DNA from 3 places in the Paenibacillus sp. MDMC362 genome. Region 3 is predicted to be linked to each of the others. Evidence: riboswitches for the same ligand, from Rfam matches in the RefSeq annotation. Region 3 holds a riboswitch; each other region holds the start of a gene.

Region 1 (8,213 bases), on a different contig from region 3:
TATAATCGCGAGGGAGGGTCATCATATGTCCAACCGATTTAGGGTCAACCTGGTGCGTGCCTGGCCTTACCGGGCTATCATCGATTCCGTTGGCAATTCGCCAGTACATCTCGGCGGAGATATCGGAATTTTTACCGAATTTACGGCGCATCATCTGCTTCAATTTAGCAAGAGGCGTCTGAGCCACGCTGCCGATCGTGGGCAGGCCCATTACGTTAAAGTGGCGGGTCATCTTGCTGCCGGCCATAAACATGCAGCTAACGGGCAGTTTCCAGAGGGTCTCGGGAAGCGAGTCCTTGGACAACGTGTAGATGCCGGACGGATTTTTCTTGGCGTAGTTATCACAGGCGGTTTTAGCCAGGATTTTGGTTTCGCCGATGCCGAAGCGAGCGTATACACCCGTGGCATCCATGATATGACGCTGAATGGTTTTGGCTAACTCGTCCGGTGTGCCGAACAGATGCAGCGAACCGGTAACGTCTAAAAATTGCTCGTCGATACTGTAAGGCTCAACTAAATCGGTATAACTCTTGTATATCTCCGTGATTTGCATCGAAACGTCAATATACTTCTGCATCCTGGGTTTGATGACGACAAGATCCGGGCACTTGGATAGTGCCTCTCCTAATCGCTCTGCCGTCGTTATTCCTTTTGCTTTAGCAAGCGGACAAGCAGCCAACACGATGCCTGAACGTCTTTCCGGATCCCCTGCAACGACCAACGGGCGGTTTTTATACTCGGGGTGGTCTGCTTTCTCAACAGATGCATAAAAGGACTGGCAATCCCCTAACATGATCACTCGGTTAGATGATTTCACAGCGAACTCCCCTTATCTGCGATTTTTAGCCCCAGGTAGGTGTACGATCTCTGCTCGATCTCTGCCTCAATCAGCCCCCACAGTATAGACAGCTTGTGATGATACCCTCTGCAGATGAATTCAACCTCAATGCCAAGTTTTGTTTTTCGATCCTCGTAAACCTTAATGGCGTATTCACGCATTTTCCTGCGAGCCAGAGCTAAATCGGATAATGCAGCTGCCTGCAAGTGGTCGATCATCGCATTCGTTAGCTCCGGGGTCTTTAAATCTGCTCTGCATAGGACCGAACGGTCATGCTCTAACACATCAAGTAAAAGGGGTAATAAAATATAATCCTTCACCAGTTGGGTTTCATCTGGTTTCAACCCAATACTCAACATCGTTAACCACCTCATTGACGAGAACGTTTGTTTGTATTATATGCGAACATTCGTTCTTTTATCAATGTAAATTATACCCTTATGATGAGGAATCAGAAACTCACAAGCGGTACCTAGCATAATCAGTGATTAAAGACCCCCACCTGGAGCCTTTCAATCAACGGATGGTTTTTGTTCAGATTCACTTTCATTACAAAATCGGAAGGGATCTCTTGGATGCAAAACGAGATATCCTCCCGTAAAAATTCCGGTTTTTCAATATCGTAAAATTTTCCGGCCGCTTCTGACTTTCGAATTCGTTCAATGGTTTGCTCGGCAGATATACGATTAGTGTCTTGGAGAATCTCCGCTATATATTGTGCGCAGGCCAGATCATCATCCCCTGACGGATGCGAAGCAATTACATTAATCATCATGCCATCGTCTTTTAATAAATTCCTCTTTATAAACTCTGCGGTTGTTCTTGCATTTGTGAACCCGGTTACGAATAGATGCTCGGTGCTCAATGCGTTTAGGGTCGCTGTAACTCCATTGGTTGTCTTTTGGATCAGAAATTTCTCCCGAAGATCGAAGTCATGTAAACGCGCAGGCGAATTATCCAGCTCAAACCCCGGAATCGGCAGACCCCGTATCTCTCCCGCCAATAAAAAGTCAGGGTAGATTTTCTTTAGACGCAAGGCATCGTCCAGAGTTCCTGCCAGAATGATACCCTGAACCCCACGGATAAAGGCATAGTGCGCTACGGTAAAAGCCCTTATAACATCAATTACAACATTGATGTGTGATGCGCCCAAGGTGTGATGGTGTCCTTGAATAATCTGTATCGGCATGTCGTATCCCCTTTTAACCCGGTACAATGGGCTATTTTAGTAACAGTATATTTGCCCAAATCCAAGGAGTGCTCCAATCCTCTAATCGATTCGGCAGCTGATGGAATATTAAGTCCGGATGTGGTGATAATTAGGAAGCGTGGTAATAAAGATAATGTTCTCTTCTACACGAACTTCAAGTCCGAGGAGCGATACCATGGAGAAGACCAAAAAGCGAAAACTGAATATCAGCTTTCATAGCGATATCGACCTGCAGACCGGCTCCGCGGAGACACAAGACAGCGAATCCACCGGAAAATCGAAAAATTCTACCGGCTCAAAGGGTCAAGTGTGGGAATTTATCGCACTGGCGACGATCCCGATCGTGCTCGTTTTCGGCAATTCCATGCTAGTTCCCGGGCTTCCCGAAATGCAAAGGGAGCTGGGTATCAATAAATTCCAAAGCAGCTTGATCATCACGATTTTCTCCTTGGCAGCTGGCTTGTTTATTCCGATTATTGGTTATTTGTCCGATCGGTTTGGACGCAAAGTTATTATTATACCCGCCCTGATCCTATATGGAGGCGCCGGCATTCTGGCAGGATTCGGTGCCATTTGGAACTCTTTTGGGGTGATTATTACCGCGAGGGCGATTCAGGGGCTAGCGGCCGCCGGAACAGCGCCGATTGCCATGGCGCTCGTCGGCGATTTATACGATGGCGGGACAGAGAGCAAGGCACTGGGCCTAATCGAAGCCTCCAATGGCGCGGGCAAGGTACTGAGCCCGATCATCGGCTCCTTGCTTATGCTCATCGTATGGTATGCTTCCTTCTTCGCATTTCCCGTGTTCTGTGCACTATCGTTGTTGGCCGTCATTTTTATGATCAAGGAATCGAAACAACATTCAAAGCAAGAACTAAGGAAGTACCTCGGAAAAATCGGAGGCATCTTTAAAGAAAAAGGCCGCTGGCTCATCACTGCTTTTTTTGCCGGTTCGCTGGGGTTATTCATTTTGTTTGGCATACTGTTTTATCTGTCCAACATTCTTGAAGACAAGCCGTATAACATTGACGGGGTCGTGAAGGGCTTGATTTTGGCCATTCCATTACTCGGGATGGTTATCACTTCCTATACGACTGGAAGCCTGATCAAGAAGAATGGCCTGCTGATTCGTTGGCTGATGAATATCGGACTGATTGCCATGACCCTATCTTTGGCAGCTACACTTTTCTTTTTTAAGAACATTTACGTGTTTATCGGGTTACTGACAGTCAGCTGCATCGGAACCGGAATGCTTCTTCCTTGCTTGAATACGATGATCACCGGCGCTGTTGAGAAAAGTGAGCGAGGGATGATTACGTCCCTTTATAATAGCTTGCGATTTTTGGGAGTTGCAGCAGGGCCACCCTTGTTCGGGTGGATGATGGATAAATCGGATCAGGTTGTTTTTATAACCGTGTCTTCACTATCTTTGGTTACTCTAGGTTTGGTGTTCTTTTTGATTAAGCCGCCTCGGCAGATCGGATGACCGTGACAAATCCCTATGACAAAAGATGGGCACCTGTCAATGGGTATGAGCATATTATGCCAATGTCATTGGATTAAACGACTAAATCAAAAAGAATTGAGGAGATCCTAGAATGAACAGTTCCCTGCGAACAGTTTGGCCCATGGAGATATGTGATCCGAGCGGGCTGCGCGAAAATCCCGAACACGGCAAAAAAGACCACGACACCTACGGGGTCATGGAACGCGGGATGACAATGGTTATTGATAAAGGCCTGGGTAGAAACATGTTCTCGGATGTGATCGAAACAGCCTCGGATTACATCGATTGTGTCAAATTCGGTTTTGGGACGGCTCCGCTGTATAAAACGGAAATGCTGCTATACAAGATCAATCTAGCCAAACAACATGGAATCACGGTCATGCCCGGCGGGACCTTGCTTGAGACAGCCGTGCAGCAAGATGTCGTCCCCGCATTTTTTAATACCGTTTGCCGTCTCGGATTTAACGCTATAGAAGTATCTGACGGCACGATTGAAATGTCTCGAAAAAAACGAACGGAACTCATCCGGGAAGGTAAACAACGCGGACTTCGGGTTTATACGGAATATGGTAAAAAACAATCCGGTTCCCACATCGACGCCGAAATGCTCGCGTATACGATGGAAGCGGATTTGGACGTAGGCGCCGAGTTTATCATCGTTGAAGCGCGCGAGTCAGGACTGGGCATCGGTATTTACGATAAGCATGGCGAGTGTCAGGAAGAAATGATAAATAATATCATCGACAACGTGTCGGATGCAAGAAAGCTGATTTGGGAGGCACCTCTTAAGCAGCAGCAAGCGATGCTTCTCCGTAAATTTGGATCTCATGTACATTTGGGAAATATCCAACCCACCGAAGTGCTTTCCCTTGAAACGATGCGCCGGGGCCTTCGTCAAGATACGTTTGAACTTGGGGTGAGAGAGAATCAAACAGATGGATTTTGTTACGTGATTTAAAAACATAGACCAAACCACAAGAAGAATGATAAATACTAGCGGGCTGCTATGGATATCTCCAGAGTCAGCCTATACATATTTTCGTTAAAAAGATCTATCCCGGTATCCCCTTCAGGGAACAAGCATACACTTAAAAAAACAGGACTAGCTTGTTACTCTAATCGATGAAGGATGATTCCGTGTGAACTTACAGATCCTACCCGGGCGGAAGAGCCCCTTTTTCTATCGTCATGCTTCCAAGAAACTTTTCTACATTACCGCCGGCTCCATCATTCAAGGTTTTGCCATGGCCATGTTCTTGTTTCCTCACGCCATTCCTTCGGGGGGAGGAGCTGGAATCGCGGTGCTTCTGAACCATGCGTTCGAGATCCCGATGAGTCTCGGACTGTGGCTCGCTAATTTTATTTTCCTCGCCTTTACAGTCCCTTATCTTGATGGTGTCAGTGCCTTCGGGACCATATTTGTTATAACGGTGACGTCCGTTTCCGTTAATTTCTTCGAGGTGTTCCTAGAACCCCCGTTCGGCAACGTATGGATCGATCTTCTCTTCGGCTCGGTTATTCTCGGAACAGGTGTCGCCATCCTCATAAAGCAGAGGGTATCGAACGGGGGAATCGGTTACGTTGCCTTAGCCATCTATAAGTATAAAAGAATCAACCCGGGCACCTCATTGTTCTGGATGAATGGAATCATATTCGCCTTCGCTGCCTATGCGATCGATTGGAAAATTATTATCCTTGCAGTTATATGCCAGTGGATCTCAACCCGGATCATTAACTGGATTCACCAGTTCCCTCCCCCGAAATCGGTCTATCAACCCGCTTGGCGCAAAAAGTGATTCTGTATACGTGTAAGAGTGATTGACAAATATAACAAAAATATGGGAATTTGGGTCGTGCGACCTATATTAAATGAAAAACAATGTAAGTTATAGTTTGAATAAGTCACAATATGTTTGGATATTCGACAAATTCATACTCTTCGTACGACAATAGCAAACCCGCTGAAAAGCGGTGACGCAAAGCTACAGGGGCTAATGTGATCTTCTTCAGACCGCGATGCCAGCCAGTTGCCGAATACGACGGAAGCCTCCGTCACTTCTTACTAGTTTTGTTCACCTATGTCTTTAAGTTGATGGAGGTTATTTGTGTTGTTTATTAAATTTTTATAAAAGGGGGACCTGTACTAGTCTTAACGAGTCTTATCTACCTGAAAAGGGACTTTTTTAAATATATTGAAAGGCAGGTGAATCGTAGATATAATATTCGGTCACACAATCGAATCGTTTCGTACGATAATAGCAAACCCACTGAAAAGTGGCGACGCAAAGCTATAGGGGCTAATGCGGGTCTGCCTAAGACCGCGATGCCAGCCAGTTGCCGAATACGACGGAAGCCTCCGTCCTATTTTGCTATGGTTATCTTAATGGATGGTGGTTTTTTATTGTTTATTTTCGCTTATAAGCTACCGAATTAAGAAGCGGAGATGACTAGAAGATCGATTTCATTATTAATCACTTATTCTTAAAAGGAAGAAGGGAAAATAATGGGCCGTAGAACACTGCTGGAAGCAAACGATCATTTTCCTAATATCCTCAGTATATCTGAAATAAAAGGAAGGTTGATTGAACGGAAAGAAATTCTATATTTGCTGCAAGAGGAAACCAGGAATATGAACGATTTGCTGTCCATACCTTATTTATTTGTTATAACAGATACGGATGGTGCCGTTATCGATTATTGCGGAACAGGTTCTTTAAGAAGCTTTCTCGAGAGGAACAATATAAAAAATGGGACCTCGTTGGCAATGAAAGATGCAGGTAGCAATGCTATTTCATTATCTATGGAACAACAATCGCTTTCGGTCGTAGTCGGGGCCGAGCATAGTAATCGCGTGTTTTCAGAATTGGCGTGTGTTTGTACTCCCCTTCGAATAAAAAATGTGATCATAGGCTACCTTGGTCTTAGTTTTCATTATTTGCACGAGGTTACATTTGCCATACCGCTCATTGAACACCTGGCCAAGAATATTGAAGAAAAATTACCTCAAAAGGACCCCATTTTACAAAAAGAGCTGACTTATTCTCACTTTGACCAATATGAATTAACAAATCGGGAAAAAGAAATAGCCTATGGGTGGCTGGAAAATAAAAACGTACCTGAAATTGCAGGCATTTATGGGATTAGCCAAAGCACGGTCCGTACGTTTATAAAAAAGATATACGCAAAAACGAGAGTCAACCATAAAGGAGCATTTCTTAAAAAATTTACATAATCATCCTAAAACTTGTCTTAAAACAAAGATTACCCAATTCTGGGTATTTTTTTTATTGCTGTCGAAATTTATAATGATAAGTAAGTTATATAAACTGATTCGCGTTATCGATAACTGTGGCGACTGTCATCAATCACTTGTTACGACGGGGGTGGGTGAACAAGGTGATTTCTATCGAGAGTGAGCTCAAACAAGTATCGAAAAAACTCGAACTTCTCCGAAGAGAACTTGAGCGAGTGGCCAGCAGTTTCGAATTGGTGCATCAAGATGTTGTTGCAATTTCACAGTCGTTGGATAAGCTGATTATTCGTTACATGGAATTAAAAAAACAAGAGGAATATATCAAAAAAAAGTAGATTTTCTTCATATTTGACACATAAGGCACAGAAGATACCTTCTGTGCCTTATGTGTTTCTGTTTGGATTTCAAATGTCGGGGGAATAAGAGGGAAAACCCCTCGTTGTAGAGGGGGATTATAAAGTGGTTGATCATCGTACCGTAATGGAGTCTGGCAGATGTATGGAGTATGGAGCTAAGGAGATCGATGGGTTTTCATGCTATGAACTATTCGGTTTTCCGCTTGTGTGGGGAACTTTAGATCTATCAAAGCAAGAAGTAAAAAAGATGACCTCCGACATTCGGAGGTCATCTTCTGTTCATGGACGGTCTTCATGAATCCATGACCAGCACGCGAAGGGAGGTGCGGCGGAGCATTCGCGAAGCCAGCCAGCAGCCGCTGATGGCGATAACAAGCGCGATCAGAGTCAGCCCAATGACCAGCGGCCATTCCACGATGAGCGGCAGTTTGACAATCCCATAGGTAGAGAGCAGACCGCGCAGCACGGCTGGCAATCCGTAGACGCCGCAAGCGATGCCGGCCAGCGCACCGAGCGCAGCCAGTCCGGCAATGCCGCTTGTCAAGGCACGACGAATGTCGGTTGCGGTCAAGCCGAGCGAGGCATAAATGCCATATGTCTTCGTTTCCTTACGAATATGCAGCCGGCAAGTTGTATAAACAATAAGACAAGTGACAGCCATGAACAGTAGGGCCAGCATACTCATCGGAATGAGCAAAACCGCCGCGGCTTCTTTGAATACGGAATCGAGCAGCACTTCCTGCTTCAGCGCTTGAATGGAAGGGCTGTAACGTTCGTTCAACTGCTGCACAAACGCATCGCTGTCCGTATTGTTCTTAAGTTGAATAAACCCGGCGTCCGGATTCAACTGCTCGACAAGATCCGATGTGACCCTAGCGACGTTCGACATGTTGGAAATAGACTGAAAGGTGCCGGTGATCAGCAATTGATGCGGTTCTCCTTCGATGTAGACCGTGACTACGTCGCCGATGCCTTTTTGCAATTTACGGGCAATATTGATCCCGATGGAAATTTCATCAGGGAGTGCGGGATTACGGCCTGCAAGCGAG
Region 2 (8,213 bases), on a different contig from region 3:
CGTTTTTGGAAGCATCGGAACCGTCGGTTGCGGTGTCGAAGCGTTCTCAGACGGAGTTGGTGCATCCGGCTTTTGAGGCTCAGGATCGACTCCTCCTCGCGGAATATCCTCTTCGTCAATATCGATGGCAGGTGTTTCCGGCTCTGCTGGAGGTGTCTCAGGTGTTTGAGGTGTCTCAGGTTCTTGAGGCGTCTCAGGCGTTGTTGGTTCACCTCTTGGAACATCCTCGTCCGGCACCTCTACCTCACCGGTCGGATTGTCCGGATTGGTTGGGTTCCCCGGATTACCTGGGTCTGTCGGATTGCCAGGATTCGTTGGGTTCCCCGGATTACCTGGATCCGTCGGATTACCAGGATTCGTTGGGTTCCACGGGTTTCCTGGATCCGTCGGATTGCCAGGATCTGTTGGGTTCCACGGGTTGCCTGGATCGGTCGGATTGCCAGGATCCGTTGGGTTTTCAGGATCTGTTGGATCTGTCGGATCTGTCGGATCTGTCGGATCCGTCGGTTCGCCAGGAATTACAGGCTCTTCCTTGCGGTTCGTAACGATCATTTTCTTAACGTTGTCTTGATTCTTGATGCTGAAATCAATCGTTACGTCCCACTTCGCCTGCTCGATCTTATATCCTTCTGGAGCGGCCAGTTCCTCCAAAACATAGTCGTCGTACAGCAGCTTTGTAAACAGGATCTTGCCTTCATCATCCGTGGTTTTAACGATCGGCGTCCGTTTGCCTGCCTTATCATAGAGCGCAAACTTGGCTCCTGCCAGCGGCTTCGTCTGATCGTCCTGATCCACCTTCGTTACTTCCAGGCTGCCCGTTACGCCGCCTCCGGAGCCTGAACCCGAGGAAGTACGGACAATAACCTCTTCCGTCGTTTCCCGAATCTCCGTCTTCAGCTGATCTCCTTCGAGAGCCACCTTATTCTGTACAGCCTCTTTATCTTCAGCAATAATGAACGACTGATATTCCAAAATATAAGCCGTCGAGATGTCATTTGTGAATTTCAACTCGAATGTCTCTTTATCACCATCAAGCCTATGGATGGTTAAGGTATAATCCTTCCCTTTAGTCAGCTCTTGGGCTTTTTCCGCTTTTCCGTTTGCATTGATCTTGGTCGCATACAAGCGGAAGGAATCCTCGATCAAGATCTGGTTCGGACTTGGATTATCGATAATTTTTGCGTTGGAAATATGCGACTGACCTTCATTGATGCGAATTTCCCAGTCGATTTTGTTTCCGTTCTGGGAGCCGCTCTTCTTCACATATTCGCCGCCGTGAGGAATCGTTACGCTGGCGTTCCATGTCGCTTTTTTAGCGCTGCCATCCAGCAGTACGGCGGTATTATCGATTTTGTTGACAATCAATGTGTCTTCCAGCGATGTTTTGAATTCAATCCAGTATGCCGATGAGATCGGGCTGGTAAACCGAACGGACAGCTGGTTTCCGTTAGCTTCTGATGGTTCAGTCACTGCATATTGTTCAGCTGGAACTAGCGAGCCCTTCTGAGCGCCATTCCGTCCCCCGGTCAACTCCATCTCGTATACCTTGACCGAATTCGGCACAAGCTTCTGCTGGTGCTTCAGAGCATCGGTTACGATCGCTTCGTTAAGCGAATCGAGATTATAATTCATCTTGATATTCCACGTCACTTCTTTGTCGACAGGATTGTAGCTGCCGCCTTTACCGCCGTTATTTTTCGTATAATCGTCAGCGGAGAAGCTAGCATCCCGCTCAATTGGCCCTCTGCTCTTGCCTTCTTCGACCCATGTCATCGAGGCTCTGTTCAAAAAGTCCCGTTTGCGATCCTTCAGCCAGCCGATGTTAAACTTCGTTTCATATTCAATCGTATAAGTGGCGTCAATCTTGGAGAATTCGATGACAAACCCGCTGCGTACATCATCGATCACGATTTTATAATCGCCCTCTGGAACGACTTTCCCGTCCGCTTTTACAGTCACTGAATCCGGAACGAGTTCGAGTCCGCCTTGCGGGAACGTATCCGTGATGACTACCTTCTCCATGCTGTATTTGGTGCCGTCCGGCTTTTTATCGCCATTGACCGTAATTTTCCACTTCGCGGTTTTTGTGTCAAAATTGACGTTCGAGGATCCTTTTACCAGGGCACGGCTTCCGTAGCCCGGAGCCGTTACTTCCTTGAATGCTTCGCCCGATACAACTCTGTTCTTGACCTCCTGACCTTCGGAGCTCAAGCGGTCAACCGGCATCGTCTGATAAACGATCGTATAAGGCGAATCGATATCCTGCTTGAATTGAAGCTCGAATCCGTTCGTGCCTTTCGCTACAGCGTTATAATCCTCTTCTGAAACCAGGTCTTTGGCATTCGTCGAATTCCCGTTATACACCTTCAGCGAATCGGCAACCCAGGTATGATTCTCACTAAATTCATCCGTAATTACGGCTTGAGCGCTCGGAATCTTCTTTTCGTTGAAATTGTATTTCACCGTCCAAGTAATGACTCCGGTATCCTTATCCTGGCGATACGACTTATTCAAGAATTGGCCGCGATCTACCGTTACGGTCGCCGTCGACTCCACATTTTCCATCCCTTCGCCTGACAGGACGGCGGTATTCTCAAACCGTGACTGTTGACCGATAAGCTTCGTCGAAAAGCGAATTTCGTAAGCTTTGCTGATTGTTTCATCCTGGAATGCAAGCTCCAGCTTGCCGCCACCGCCTGTTTGAACGGTGTACTTGCCGGCATCCAGCCGTTCGCCAAGAACCGCCGAGCCGTCACCGTTAACCTGCAGATTGTATACCTCAATGGAATCCCCGATGAGCTCCAAGCCTTCAGGCATTTCATCGGTGATGACCGCGTGCTTGATCTTATTGAGCGACTTGTTAATCTGTACCGTCCAATCGATCCGGTCTTTGCCAATCGCTTTTCCTTGCTTCTCGATCAGCTTTCCGCCTTGCGGCTTCAGATTCACGACGACGGTCTGAACCCCACCCTTTATCGGAAATGCAATAATGATTTCAGTGCTTCCTTTAAGAACTTCCTTCTTAAATTCTGTGCGAATTTCCAGCTTGCCGCTGATGTTGGAATGATTCTCCACGTAATCGTTGAAGGTCATCACAACTTTCCCGTTCCGATCAACCGTAAATCGGCCAACTTCGCCTTGACCGGCAAGGAGCGGTGCGTCAATGTCCGTAAAAATCTCAAACTGCATCGGCAGCTCGAAAGTGAATGTATCCCCCTTCTTGTAGCCGTGTCCGTTCGGTAGCTCCCATTCGTAGCTGAGATTAACCGCTGCACCGATGTCCAGGCTGCTGTCCGGATTATACACCGCATCAACCACGGTACCGTTCACATCGGTTAATACGACTTTGGTGAGTATTCCTTCCATGTCGACTGCTGGTGCTGGCGTGTTATATACGTCATCCGTGACTGTCTTTGGCTCGCTAACTTCTAATTCCTGCACGCCAGTCTCTGATTCCTGCACAGTAATGGCTGATGGCTGCTCGCTACCCGCCGCATTCGCCGTCCAAGCAAATGTGCCCAATAGGGTTTGAAACAGAAGCAGCAGCGCCACAACAACTCCACTTACTTTTTTCTTCATAATCTCTCCCTCAATCTTATCATTACCCTCGTAATATTCGGTTCCGATCTTACTTTTTCGTGCGCTGATTCGTCCCATGCTTCTATCAAAATGCATGCCAATAATGGACTTCACGAGCCATCATCTTCAGGACCTGTTACGGGCGCACGATTCATTGGTGTCTGTATTTTCCTTCAGAACCCAGCGGGCTTCCTGCATTATATCGGCCAAAACTATACAATTTCTATACAACCGAAATAAGCCTTGGACATAATCGTCCAAAGCTTAGTTTTATTGCTACGCATTAATTAGTAGTATTTGGTTGCTGAATAGCTGGAGGCATCTTTAATCATTTTGTATCCGGCCCCTTTGCTTTTCCAGCTTGCATCGACGGTTGTGTCAATGGTTACCCACTGCCCGTTCAAATATACTTCATTCCAGGCGTGGTAGACATCGACGTATTCCGAGGTTCCCATGACAAGCTTTGCCGGAATATCGAGGCTTCGGAGCATGGAAGCGAACAGGGAGGCGTAATCGTAGCACATTCCCTTTTGTCCAGCGATCGTGCGGTTGCTATCGGGAAGGTAATCCGTCAGCTTGCTGGATGCCAGAGCGTTGTCGTACCGAACCGTCCCGACGATATATTCGTAGACAGCCTGTACTTTTTCCTTGTCGGAGTGAGCAGTGCGGGTTAGCTTTTTCGCAAGCTGAGCAGCCTTGCCCTCTTCGCTCCAATCGACATTTTGTACAGAGTTCAAAAATACTTGGCTGCCGTTCGTCAGTTGAAGTTTAACTGCCGCTTCCTGTACGATCTTGTATTTGCTGCCGCTGACTTGTTCGAGCACGGAAATCTTGTAGTTCCCGTTGCCCATCTGCAGTGGAAAAACTTCCTGCTGCTTCGCCCTCGAAAGCCCATATGTATATTGATCCTGACCTTTTCCGATCATGAGCTTCGTTTTGGTGCCTGCTTTCACGTCATACCGAATGACGATTGCCCCACGATCCAGTTCCTCCAAGCCCAGCCAATCTTCAGATGGTGCAGCTTGTACAACCGGAGCCCATATCAGTAACGCAAAAAGTCCAATTATCGCGAACATTGCGTTGCGCATGCTGTAACTCCCCTTCGGTGGCCAGGCTGCCATTTGACATTTCGTCAAGAAGGCCCTGTAGCTTTGCGTCCTAGTCTTTCGACAAGTTTGCCATTATCGTATTAGAGTTTCACAGGATTCAGTGGATGTTTGTCCAAAAAAACAAAAAAAGCGTCTTCGTTCGGTAGCTGGCTGTCATTGACGTTTCGTCAAGAAGACCCTGTAGCTTTGCGTCCTTGCCTTTCGACAAGTTTGCCGTTATCGTGAGTAGCTTTTGTGAATACATCATATCAAATATATCCATTTCTATCAATAAAAAAATTAAAATTTGTAATATTGTTATAGGTCCCACAGAGCTGTCTAATCCGAACGTTTGGCTCTTGTTAATTAATCGACCAATAGAGCAATAAATCTTTTGAATCTAACGTTTGTTGACTATAGTATCAAGTTTGTTATCTGGAAGCATCGAATCTTCCTCTTATACAATAAATCTAACAAGTGCACGACAAGCGAGACAACACCGTAAGGAGTGACAAACATGAGCTCACAAGCCGAACCTAAAAAACGAAAGCGCTTACGAATACGCTGGCACAAGCAGGATACGGAACTAACCCTCTTGGCGCTGCCGACCACGATTTGGTACATCCTGTTTAGTTTCTTACCGATGTTCGGGATCATTATCGCCTTTAAAAATTTCAGAATTAGCGGCGGCTTTTTGAGCAATGTGTTTAACAGTCCATGGGTAGGCTTCAAAAACTTCGAATTCTTGTTCAAATCGAATGACGCCTGGATCATTATTCGCAACACCATTGGATACAACATTGTGTTTATCGTCCTGGGGATTGTTCTGCCCGTTCTATTCGCGATTATGATCGGACTCCTCCACAGCCGTAAAGCAAGCAAGGTCTATCAGACGATGATGTTCCTCCCCTATTTCCTATCCTGGGTGGTCGTATCTGCGGTAGGCTGGGCTTTCTTAAGCTTCGACAAAGGAATTGTCAATCAAATGCTCGTCAGTATGGGCAGCGACCCGATTAACTGGTATATGGAGCCGAAATATTGGCCATTCTTCTTGATTCTCTTAAATGTCTGGAAGGGCCTGGGCTATGGTATGGTCATTTATTTGGCAACCATCACGAGCATCGACAGCACCTATTATGAAGCAGCTGTTATTGATGGCGCTTCGATTTGGCAGCAGACAAGATTCATTACATTGCCCATGCTCAAGCTGGTGATCGTCATGATGTTCATCCTGGCCGTAGGGCGCATATTTTACACCGATTTCGGTTTGTTCTATCAGGTCACGCGAGACTCCAATTCGCTGTTCAACGTGGCGACCACCATTGATGTCATGGTGTATAAACAATTGAAAACCGCCACCGTAGGGATGGCATCCGCAGCCGCATTCGTACAGTCTGTTCTGGGATGCGCTACGATTCTGATCGCTAACTGGATTGTTCGTCGAATCGATCCGGATAGCGCGATGATGTAAGGAGGCAAGACGATGACACCAAAAACCACTTACGAGACGGGCCTTGAGAAGTTTAACCGTACAAATAAAGCCGTCAACCTGTTCTTCAACCTGGTATTTATTATTTTGGCGCTGCTCTGCGTCATACCTGTAATCGTTGTTCTGTCCATCTCCTTCTCCAGTGAGGAGTCCATCCGAGAGACCGGATATCATCTGCTGCCGGTTGCTTTGTCGGCCGAGGCTTACGTTTACATCATCAAGCAGGGAACGATGATTCTGCGGGCCCTCGGTGTATCGGCCCTCGTTACCGTGGTCGGTACCGTGCTCGGGGTGCTGCTAACCGCCTCCATGGGTTACGTTCTCTCTCGCCCAAACTACAAGCTGAGGGGCTTTCTGACTTGGGTGGTATTCATCCCGATGGTATTCAACGGCGGCTTGGTGTCCAGCTACTTCATTAACACGAATTTACTGGGACTGAAAGACAGCATTTGGGCGCTTATTCTCCCGCTCGCCGTTTCATCGTTCAACGTCATCATATGTAAAACCTTTTTCAAAAGCACGATTCCCGACGGGCTGATCGAATCAGCCGAAATCGACGGCGCGAGCCAGCTGCGAATCTTCTTCTCGATCATCATGCCGATCTCGCTGCCGGTCATCGCCACCATCGGATTGTTTCTCTGCTTTGCTTACTGGAATGACTGGTTTCAATCCATGCTGTATATCGACAACCAGAACCTGTATTCCCTGCAAGCGCTGCTCAACAGCTTAATGAGCAATGTCGATGCACTCGCCAAGAATGCAGCGAGTATGGGCGTTAGCTACGCCATGCTCGTCGCAACGATGCCGAAGGAATCCGCCCGCATGGCGGTCGCCATTCTCATCGTGCTGCCTGTAGCATTCGCCTACCCTTTCTTCCAGAAGTATTTTATTTCCGGATTGACGGTCGGCGCCGTGAAGGGCTAATGACGAAATAAACCAAGACAAGCTTGGTTTATGATAAATATCCGCTGAACAACACTCAGGTAATTTAACTTCAAAAAGGGGGAAATGAAATGAAAAGAGCATTAAAGTTCATCTCTACGCTGTGCGTGCTGACGCTTATGTTGACCGCTTTGGCAGCCTGCGGCGGCTCGAAGCCTGCTTCCACAACAGACGGATCCCAAGCGACGCCGGACACATCCAAAGACTCCGAAACGACAAGCAAGGATATTCCGACGCTAACCTGGTGGACCATCGGCGGCCAAGTACCGAACAATTTCAGCAAGGCGGTCGATGCCATGAATGCCTATACGGCCGAGAAGATTGGCGTGAAGGTCGACATCAAGGTAGCCAGCTGGGGCGAATGGGACACCAAAATGAACACCATCGTGAATACCGGCGAGCCCTTCGACATCATGTTCACGAACAGCGGTAAATACAGCAAGCAAGTGACAATGGGCGCGTTTGCCGATATTACGGATCTGGTTCAGAGCGAAACGCCGGACTTGTACAAATTGATTCCCGAAAAGGTATGGGAAGGCACCAAGATCGGCGGCAAATATTATTCCGTTCCGACATACAAGGATTCCGCGCTGACGCAGTACTGGGTATTCGATGACAAGTATGTGCAAAAGTACAATATCGACATCAACAATATCAAAACATTGCAGGATCTGGATAAGCCGCTTCGTGACATGAAGGCCGGCGAAGGCAAAAGCTTCTATCCGCTGCCAATGACGCAAGGCGAAGGCTTGAACGGTTTCTTTAACGAATATGACGATTTAACGCTGGGCTTCCCTCCCATCGGCGTAAAAGCGGACGATGCATCGCGCACGGTCGTCTCCGTTCTCGAGCAGCCGGATATCATGGCAAATCTGAAGCTCCTGCATCAGTGGTATCAGGATGGCATCATCAACCCGGACGCTCCGACGAAGACGGAGAACGACAAAGGCAGACCGTTCTTTGCAGCCCAGGCATTCCCGGGAGCCGAGGTCAGCTGGCAAATCAATGACGCCATTGAAAAGTATAATATGGTACAGCATTATGGACCGATCTATACCACCAGCACGATCCAAGGCTCGCTAAACGCGATTTCAGCGAATTCCAAGTATAAGAAG
Region 3 (8,213 bases):
GAAATGCGTCAAGCGATTCCTCCAACGCTTGAATTAGCGGGGGCTACACTTATAATTATTGTCCTTTTCAGCGTTTCCATCGGGATAATCTGCAGCATCTTCGAGAATAGATGGCAGGATCGTTTTTTGCGGGGCTTCATCTTTTTGCTGTCAGCGATGCCAAGCTTCTGGATCGGCTTGCTGCTCATGTGGTATTTTTCGGTTTATCTGGGGTGGCTTCCGACAAGCGGGAAGAATGGTCCTTCATCCATTATCTTGCCGGCCGTCACCTTGTCACTAACCTTTTTATCCACCTATGTCAGACTGATACGCAATAATATGATTCAAAATACGCAAGAAAATTTCATTCTTTATGCCAAGCTGCGCGGACTCAAACAGAGCACTGTGATGTGGAAAGTGTTTTCCAATTCGATTCAATCGGCTCTTACCGCGTTCGGCATGTCTATTCCGCGTCTGATTGCTGGGACTGTTGTTGTTGAAAATATATTTGCCTGGCCCGGCATAGGTCGTTTATGCGTCAAGGCTATTTTTAACTCGGATTATCCTGTGATCCAGGCTTATATTCTGATGATGGCCGTTTTATTTATCGTTTGCAATTTATTGGTAGATATTGTGGTCGTGATGATAGATCCACGTTTGCGGAGGGAAGCCAAATGAGTTTTTTCAAGCGTCTTCAACAGGATAAGCTGGGTATCACTTGCTTGATGTTTTTGGGCGTGGTCTCCCTTGCAGGGATCTTCGCCCCTCTAATTGCTCCGCATGATCCGACCTTACTTCAGGTGGATATGAAGCTTGCCATGCCAAGCGCAGAGTACCCGCTCGGGACTGATCATCTGGGAAGATGCTTATATTCACGGATTTTATTCGGCATACGCACCACGTTCTTTTATGCTCTACTCGCTATGAGTGTGACGATTTTTTCCGGGGTCGCATTTGGAATTCTAGCCGGCTATTCGAACGGAAGAGTCCGGGAAGTCATTTTGCGTTTCTGCGACGCTATGCTGTCTTTCCCGTCAGAGGTGATGATTCTAGCTATTATCGGCATATTGGGACCCGGGATTATGAATATCGTGATTGCGAATATTTTGTCCAAGTGGGCCTGGTATACACGGATGATCTATAGCAGCGTTCAGCAGTATCGATCAAAAAACTATGTAAAGTTCGCTCAAGTCCATCAGGCTTCTCCAATCTATATTATGAGAAAGCATATTGTTCCCGGGATCTCCGGTGAAGTAACCACACATTCGACCCTAGAGATGGGCTGGGTGATTCTAAGTATTTCGTCCCTTTCCTTCCTTGGATTGGGCGTGCAACCTCCTGCTCCTGAATGGGGAATGATGCTGAATGAAGCGAAGAATGTGTTGTTCACCCATCCCTGGCAAATGATACCTGCCGGTATTACCATTCTGCTTGTCATCGTCGCGCTAAATTTTCTCGGTGACAGTCTGCAGCAGGCCATGAACTCGAAATCTTACATGGCAAGCCCGAAGCAACAACGCAAGCTATTCCGCTTGGGTGAGGGGAGGAAGATGGTAAGTGACCATACTGACCGTTAAGCATCTTAATATTGTTGATCTCAAGACCCAAAGAAGAATTGTAAAAGATGCTTCCTTCTCGGTGCAAAAAAATTCTTGCCTTGGTATTGTTGGGGAGAGCGGTAGTGGAAAGACGATGACTGTTCGGGAAATTTTGGGTGTGAATCCCCGCTGGATTCAATCTGAAGGAGAGATTATTTTCGAGGGCCGAAATATTTTGAAGGACAACGAAAAACAGCGGAGGTCCATTCGGGGTCTAAAAATCAGTATGATTCTTCAGGATGCAATGACGGCTTTCAATCCCATTGAGAAAATGGGCTTCCAGATGAAACAAACTTTTATGCAGGTATTGGGGGTATCCAGAAGAGAAGCTGAGCGATTGAGTTTGGAAAGTTTGAAAAAATTGAATTTCCCGGATTCGCTTGCCGTTTATAAGAGTTATCCTCATGAGCTGTCCGGTGGGATGCTTCAACGCTGTATGATTGCGATTGCTCTTGTTCTGAAGCCGGACATTATTATTGCGGATGAGCCTACAACAGCTCTAGACTCCATTAATCAATTGGAAGTCGTCAATCAATTTCAGTCCTTAAAGGAAATGACGGGTACCACACTGATCCTCATCTCCCATGACCTGGGAGTGGTGCAGCGGTTGGCCGACAGCGTTATCGTCATGAAAGATGGAGAAGTGTTGGAACAGGGCTCGGTCACTGATGTTTTTAATGAGCCTAAACATGCCTACACCCAATATTTAGTTAGCACGCGCCTGCAGCTTTCAGATAGCTTTATGAACACTTTGCATAGCGGGGGGAACAAAGAGAATGATTACGGTGGAGAATCTCCAGAAAAGCTATAAGGCTGACCGTGGGCTGCGGAATCACACCCAAAAGCATGTACTGACCGGCGTCAGCTTTCATCTGAACGATGGAGACTGTCTGGGCATTGTAGGGGAGAGCGGCAGCGGCAAAAGCACGTTATCCCGGATTCTGCTTGGATTAGAAACCAGTGACGGCGGGACCATTCGGATAGATGGTGTGCCTCATAAAAAGTGGATTAAGCAAAACAAAGGAAAATTCAGTGTCGTGTTCCAGGATTATCGAACCTCCGTCAACCCGAACTGGACCCTGCGGCGAATTATCGAGGAACCGCTTTGTATGCTACGAAGCGGCAAAAACGCTCATGCCGAACATGAAACGATCATTGCAGAGCTGATGGAGCGGGTAGAGCTGCCCCTTGACTATCTAAAGAAGTATCCGCATGAGCTAAGCGGTGGACAGCTGCAACGCGTATGCATTGCGCGTGCCTTGACCACGCGGCCGCGCTATCTTGTTTTGGATGAAGCCATTAGCTCGCTCGACGTTTCTGTGCAATCTCAAATTCTATCCCTTTTAAAGGAGCTCCAGAGGGAGTTTCAATTAACATATTTATTCATAGCGCATGATCTGCAAGCCGTAGCCTATATATGTAATCGCCTAGCCTTTCTGAGGGATGGGGTGATTATTGAGGAGCTTGATTGCAACCATTTTATGTGTGCACAGAGCGAATATGTGAAGTTACTGGTGAACTCGATCCTTCCCTTTCAATCGAGATTCAACCGGACGAGTAGCCACAATGTTAATTCATGATGAAAAGTTTCGATTTCCTATATCTGGGCTGGGATTGACCTTAAGCGTCTAAAGAAATAAGTAGAAGTAACCATGTACCCGATGCTTTCATTGCAGCACACTTGACTCACAAAATATTGAGATAGGTTATTCTTCTGACGTTACATCCAGCATTAGAAGGACTGCGTGGATTTCAAAAAAAGGAAGCTCCTTTTGGGTAGCTTCCTTTTGTTTATTTTGTGTATATGTTCAGATGCTTGCACGGTCTCCAGGACAAAGCTTTATTCATAGTGTTCTCGGTATGAAGATCGCTCAAGGAACACATTAGAGAATGCTTTTGTGTCAATTATGTTTCATGATTTATTGTCGAGGGATAAGAAGAACGTCCCACTGAAAGTTGCTATTTTAGAGGCTTTTTATTTTATCGGTACAAGTTCTTGTCCCGAGCCAATGAAAAGAACTTGTACCGATTGCCGTAGAGGACAAAAACATGTTCCGATTACCTTAGATGAGTATCTAACTATTACCGTTAAGTGCATTATGAACGGTAAATATTTGCCTTGATGCAAAAAGCATGGAGCAGTCCTTATATTGGTTATCAGACGGTACCAGCATGCAATGTACAAGGGTTATCCGTTAATTCTAGTTTCGCAGTTACACATCTTTCACTTCCATTAGATATAGATGAGTTATAAATTAATAGAAATACCCAAAATTGGGTATTTCTATTAATTTATATTCTATCCATAATAATAATAATTAAGTGAGCACTCATAACTATAAGACTCAATAAAATGCTCGATTGAATCACTAAGAAATAAAACTGACTCTAAGGTGGCGACATAAAACTGAGGGGAGGTGATAAAAATCAGAATTTACTTACGGATGCTTTATGACCATGTGTAGCGAGTAATTGGCATCTTTATTTACTAACGAGGAGGTTTGTTAAGAACATGATTGAGCACAAAAATGATACAAAACTTTCCGAAAGTGAAACTGCAGGTCTATTCTTGTTGGAGAGGTCATTGGATTATGTCTACTCGGCCGCGCTTCGGGCTGTAGCTCTCCTTGGCGTTGCGGATCATCTGGTGGACGGGCCGAAGACAGCTGCCGAGCTCGCCCAGCTTACGGAGGCAGATGAGTCGAGTCTTTACCGGGTACTGCGGTTACTCGCTACCAAAGAGGTGTTTCGTCAGAACGAGAGCGGACAGTTCGAGTTGACCGACACAGCCCAACACTTGAGAACGGACGCTCCGTCGTCGCTGCGGTCAGGTGTACTGTGGGTCACCGATGAAGTTATGTGGGGCTCTATCGGCGAGATTGTTCGGAACGTCCGTGGAGATACTTTCAAGAAGATTCATGGTAAGAACTTCTTTGAATACTGGAAAGAGAGGGGGGTGTCGTCTGACGGTTACGATTTCCACTTCGCATATGATTCATTCTCGAATAAAGAGAACGAGTTCCTTGTACGAAATTATGATTTTCCGAATGGCGCAACCGTCGTCGATGTCGGAGGTAATTTAGGCGCCTTGCTGCTGGGGATCTTGCGGAGAAATCCTACGTTGTACGGAATCTTGTTCGATCAGCCGCACGTCGTGAACAGGAACCGGCTCGGGGAGTTGGGCGACGACAAACGTTGGGAAATCGCTCCAGGGGACTTCTTCAAGTCGGTTCCGAATAACGGGGACTTCTACATGCTAAAGTACGTCATACATGACTGGAACGACGAGGATTGCATCCGGATCTTGCGTAACTGCCGAGAGGCGATGGCTCCTGGCGGCCGGGTACTCGTGATGGATCCCGTCATCCCGCCGGGGAATACGCCGCATATAGGTAAATTATTAGACCAACTCCTCATAGGGGTTTGCGAGGGAGGTCGTGAACGAACGGAAGAGGAGTTCCACCGATTGTTCGCCAGGGCCGGCTTACGGCTGAATCGCATCATCGATACCGGCTGCCACATTTCGATCATCGAAGCAGTAGCCGACTGAGGCTCGGGACAGGCTCACTTTAAGGTAGCTCGGATCGGTCATGAAGGTGTGTTTACTTAAATTAGTAGCACACCTTTCCGAGCTGGCTCTGGTAAAACCTTTAGAAGCGTTGCTTAGGACATAGTCTCTTATAATAGATACCCATTTTTGGGTATTTTTTTTGACTGGAATATTGCTTATACTGACTCCAAAGTTGATGTTATTTAATCATTTGACAAAATCATACTTCGTACGATAATAGCAAACCCACCGAAAGGTGGCGACGCAAAGCTAAAGGGGCTAAAGCGGATATCATCATGATCGCGATGCCAGCCAGTTGCCGAATACGACGGAAACCTCCGTCTATTTCAAACACGTTTGACGGGGATTTTTGTGTTTCTACTTTAATCTCGTAAAGGGGGTATGCCGCGCCATATATTATAGTTTACGTTTTAAAAACTAATAGCAACGGAACTGGAACAGGATCGCAGCAGCTAAATGCTCAATAAAACACTTTCCCAAATAGCCATAGCCGGAAAATTGGTATCAGGATAGTTTGGCTCCGTTCGGTACGACATCATCTTTAAAAGATTAGTAGGTGAAATCTACCTTGAGGGGTGATCTCCAATTCGCGTCGCTCTCGTAGGAGGAGGACCGGCAGCAGTATGCATGTTGGAAAGTCTTATTCGTGTCCGTGACCTCCTGAATCCTTATGCATATTTGGACGTAACTGTGTTTGACCCATCGCCAAACCCATGGTGCGGCCCTAATTATGCGCCCGATATGCCCGAGGCCTTAACAAATGTATACACTTCTGACATGTCAGTACGATATTGGGACACGGAGCACGTTGCCGACTGGTTAAAAGCTAACGGCTATGCACACTTTGCAGGCACCATGTTTGCGCCGCGTGCAATAATCGGCAAGTATTTTCAGGATTCAGCGAAAAAATCGATAGCATGCATGAATACTTTCGAATATATACGCGAACAGGCTACTAAAGTGACACTAAGCGACTGTGTTGCCGTAGAAACACCGACACGAAACTACAAGTTTGACTATGTAGTCTTATGCATGGGCGGTGCAACCAGCTCAGATCCCTACGGACTTCAAGGACAAGATAAATTTTTTAGTACACCTTATCCTTTAAAAGAAACCTTGAGTAGCATAGGCGCCGATGAACGCGTAGGAATTATAGGTTCTGGGCTGTCCGCAGTAGATCTTACGCTTGGATTAATGGCAAAGAATCATCGTGGACCTATTACACTCATGTCGCGACGAGGACTTCTTCCTTCGGTACGTCGTCCACCAGTCAAGTACAGTTTGCAGTATTTTACGGTAAAAGGCGTTGAGGATATTGTTGCTGCAAAAGGAAGCTTATCTATCAGGGATCTTATCAAACTAACATACAGGGAGCTTGATCACGCTGGAGCATCAAAACAGGAGATAATCGATGAAGTACTTTCAGAACGCTACGGAATCGATCGATTACGGCTTCAAATGGCACGTTTGGATGACGGCGGGATTGCAAGTCAGCTTTGCATCAAAATACTAGCAACTGCTTGTGAGGACGCGTGGTACTTTCTAAGTTGCGCCGAGAAGAAATTTTTATACAGCAATTTTCGGCACATTGTTTACAGTCTATGTTGTCCCATGCCGAAACATCGTGCAGCTCAAATACTTAGACTTGCCGATTCAGGCCAGCTAAGCATTCTACGGGGACTACGGTCAGTTTCAAAGGATGAACAAGGTCACTTTGTAGCTTTTGCAGAAGGTAACTCAACCATTCGCTTTGATAGAGTATTCTCAGCTATTTCCGGTGAAAGTCGACCCTCTCCGCTGGCTTTGCCACTCATAGAGGGATTGCTGAAAACTGGACAAGCGAGTCCCCATCCCCTTGGCGGTCTCAATGTTGAGCGCACAACCAGTAGACTAATAGATGCCCTCAACCGACCACAGACACAAATATACGCACTTGGTAACACCGTTAGCGGAGCGTTATATATCTTTAACGGGATATTCTTGCTTGCGCGGCGTTCAGCCCATGTTGCCCAATCGATTGTCGAACACCAAAAAGCGACAAAAACAGCACGACACAGCCCCAGGTCGATATACGCATAGCCAAGTCCAGTATCCAGGTCAATGTTGACTATACTTACATCGTGCAATCCATGTGGAAGCAGGTCACGAATTAATCGTGTCACGACAATCTACCGTCTCTCAATAAAAACTTAACTTATAGGAGGTCTTCATAATGCTAGAAACCGAAAAAGACGTTGCAGTTTCTGAAAGTGAAGCGGCGGCACTGTTCTTAATGGAACGGACGGTGGAGTACGCCTACTCAGCAGCACTTCGCGCCGTTGCTCTCTTCGGAGTTGCCGATCATCTGGTTGACGGGCCGAAGTCGGTTGCCGAGCTGGCCGAGGCCACCAAAAGCGACGAGTTGAGGCTCTATCGGATACTGCGGTTGCTTGCTAGTCGGGGGGTGTTCCGTGAGAATGAGAGCGGACAGTACGAATTAACCGCCGCGGCAGAGTTCTTGCGAACGGATGTGCCTCTATCGCTGCGGGCAGGGGTGCTGATGCTCACCGATGAGACATTCTGGCGTCCGAGTGGTGAGATTGACTGGGGTGTCCGTGGTACCCCTCCCTTCAAGCGGATTTATGGAATGTCATTCTTCGACTACTGGGCTCAAAAGGGGGCGTCGGCTGACGATTTCCACGTCGGAATGGCGTCGATGTCGGAGATCGAGAACGAGTTCCTTGCGCGCAGCTATGATTTTCCGGAGGGTGCAACAGTTATTGACGTCGCCGGCGGTTTCGGCCGTTTACTGCTACGGATATTACAAAGAAACCCTACATTGCACGGTATCTTATTTGATAGGCCGCACGTATTGCCTAGGAATCAGCTAGGGGAGCTAGGTGACGACAAACGTTGGGAACTCGTATCAGGAGACTTCTTCGAGTCGGTCCCCCGCGGAGACATCTACGTACTCAAGTACATCTTGCATGACTGGCCCGACGAGCAAGCCACTCGTATCTTACGCAGCTGTCGAGAGGCGATGGCTCCTGGCGGTCGGGTGCTCGTGATGGACCCAGTCATCCCAT

What was found. Region 3 has a riboswitch for cyclic di-GMP ahead of DP091_RS21175 (FAD/NAD(P)-binding protein). Riboswitches for the same ligand answer to the same signal wherever they lie in the genome.
Region 1: another riboswitch for cyclic di-GMP. It lies ahead of DP091_RS28110 (helix-turn-helix transcriptional regulator); the one in region 3 lies ahead of DP091_RS21175 (FAD/NAD(P)-binding protein).
Region 2: another riboswitch for cyclic di-GMP. It lies ahead of DP091_RS28160 (transglutaminase-like domain-containing protein); the one in region 3 lies ahead of DP091_RS21175 (FAD/NAD(P)-binding protein).

What each region holds. Positions count from the first base shown of each region.
Region 1 covers NZ_QLYT01000069.1:42,792-51,004, reverse strand. The annotation lists gene DP091_RS28140 (DNA polymerase IV) at 1-817, opposite strand, end outside; gene DP091_RS28135 (YhjD family protein) at 814-1,197, opposite strand; gene DP091_RS28130 (2-phosphosulfolactate phosphatase) at 1,320-2,027, opposite strand; gene DP091_RS28125 (MFS transporter) at 2,224-3,534, shown strand; gene comA (phosphosulfolactate synthase) at 3,647-4,513, shown strand; gene DP091_RS28115 (YitT family protein) at 4,707-5,351, shown strand; cyclic di-GMP riboswitch class I at 5,497-5,590, shown strand; cyclic di-GMP riboswitch class I at 5,803-5,897, shown strand; gene DP091_RS28110 (helix-turn-helix transcriptional regulator) at 6,059-6,787, shown strand; gene DP091_RS28105 (Spo0E family sporulation regulatory protein-aspartic acid phosphatase) at 6,952-7,143, shown strand; gene DP091_RS28095 (FtsX-like permease family protein) at 7,457-8,213, opposite strand, start outside.
Region 2 covers NZ_QLYT01000069.1:52,786-60,998, forward strand. The annotation lists gene DP091_RS28155 (LPXTG cell wall anchor domain-containing protein) at 1-3,579, opposite strand, end outside; gene DP091_RS28160 (transglutaminase-like domain-containing protein) at 3,867-4,667, opposite strand; cyclic di-GMP riboswitch class I at 4,681-4,769, opposite strand; cyclic di-GMP riboswitch class I at 4,827-4,913, opposite strand; gene DP091_RS28165 (ABC transporter permease) at 5,185-6,138, shown strand; gene DP091_RS28170 (carbohydrate ABC transporter permease) at 6,151-7,080, shown strand; gene DP091_RS28175 (ABC transporter substrate-binding protein) at 7,170-8,213, shown strand, end outside.
Region 3 covers NZ_QLYT01000042.1:474-8,686, reverse strand. The annotation lists gene opp1B (nickel/cobalt ABC transporter permease) at 1-657, shown strand, start outside; gene opp1C (nickel/cobalt ABC transporter permease) at 654-1,556, shown strand; gene DP091_RS21190 (ABC transporter ATP-binding protein) at 1,537-2,388, shown strand; gene DP091_RS21185 (ABC transporter ATP-binding protein) at 2,354-3,157, shown strand; gene DP091_RS21180 (methyltransferase) at 4,090-5,127, shown strand; cyclic di-GMP riboswitch class I at 5,357-5,451, shown strand; gene DP091_RS21175 (FAD/NAD(P)-binding protein) at 5,734-7,227, shown strand; gene DP091_RS21170 (methyltransferase) at 7,361-8,213, shown strand, end outside.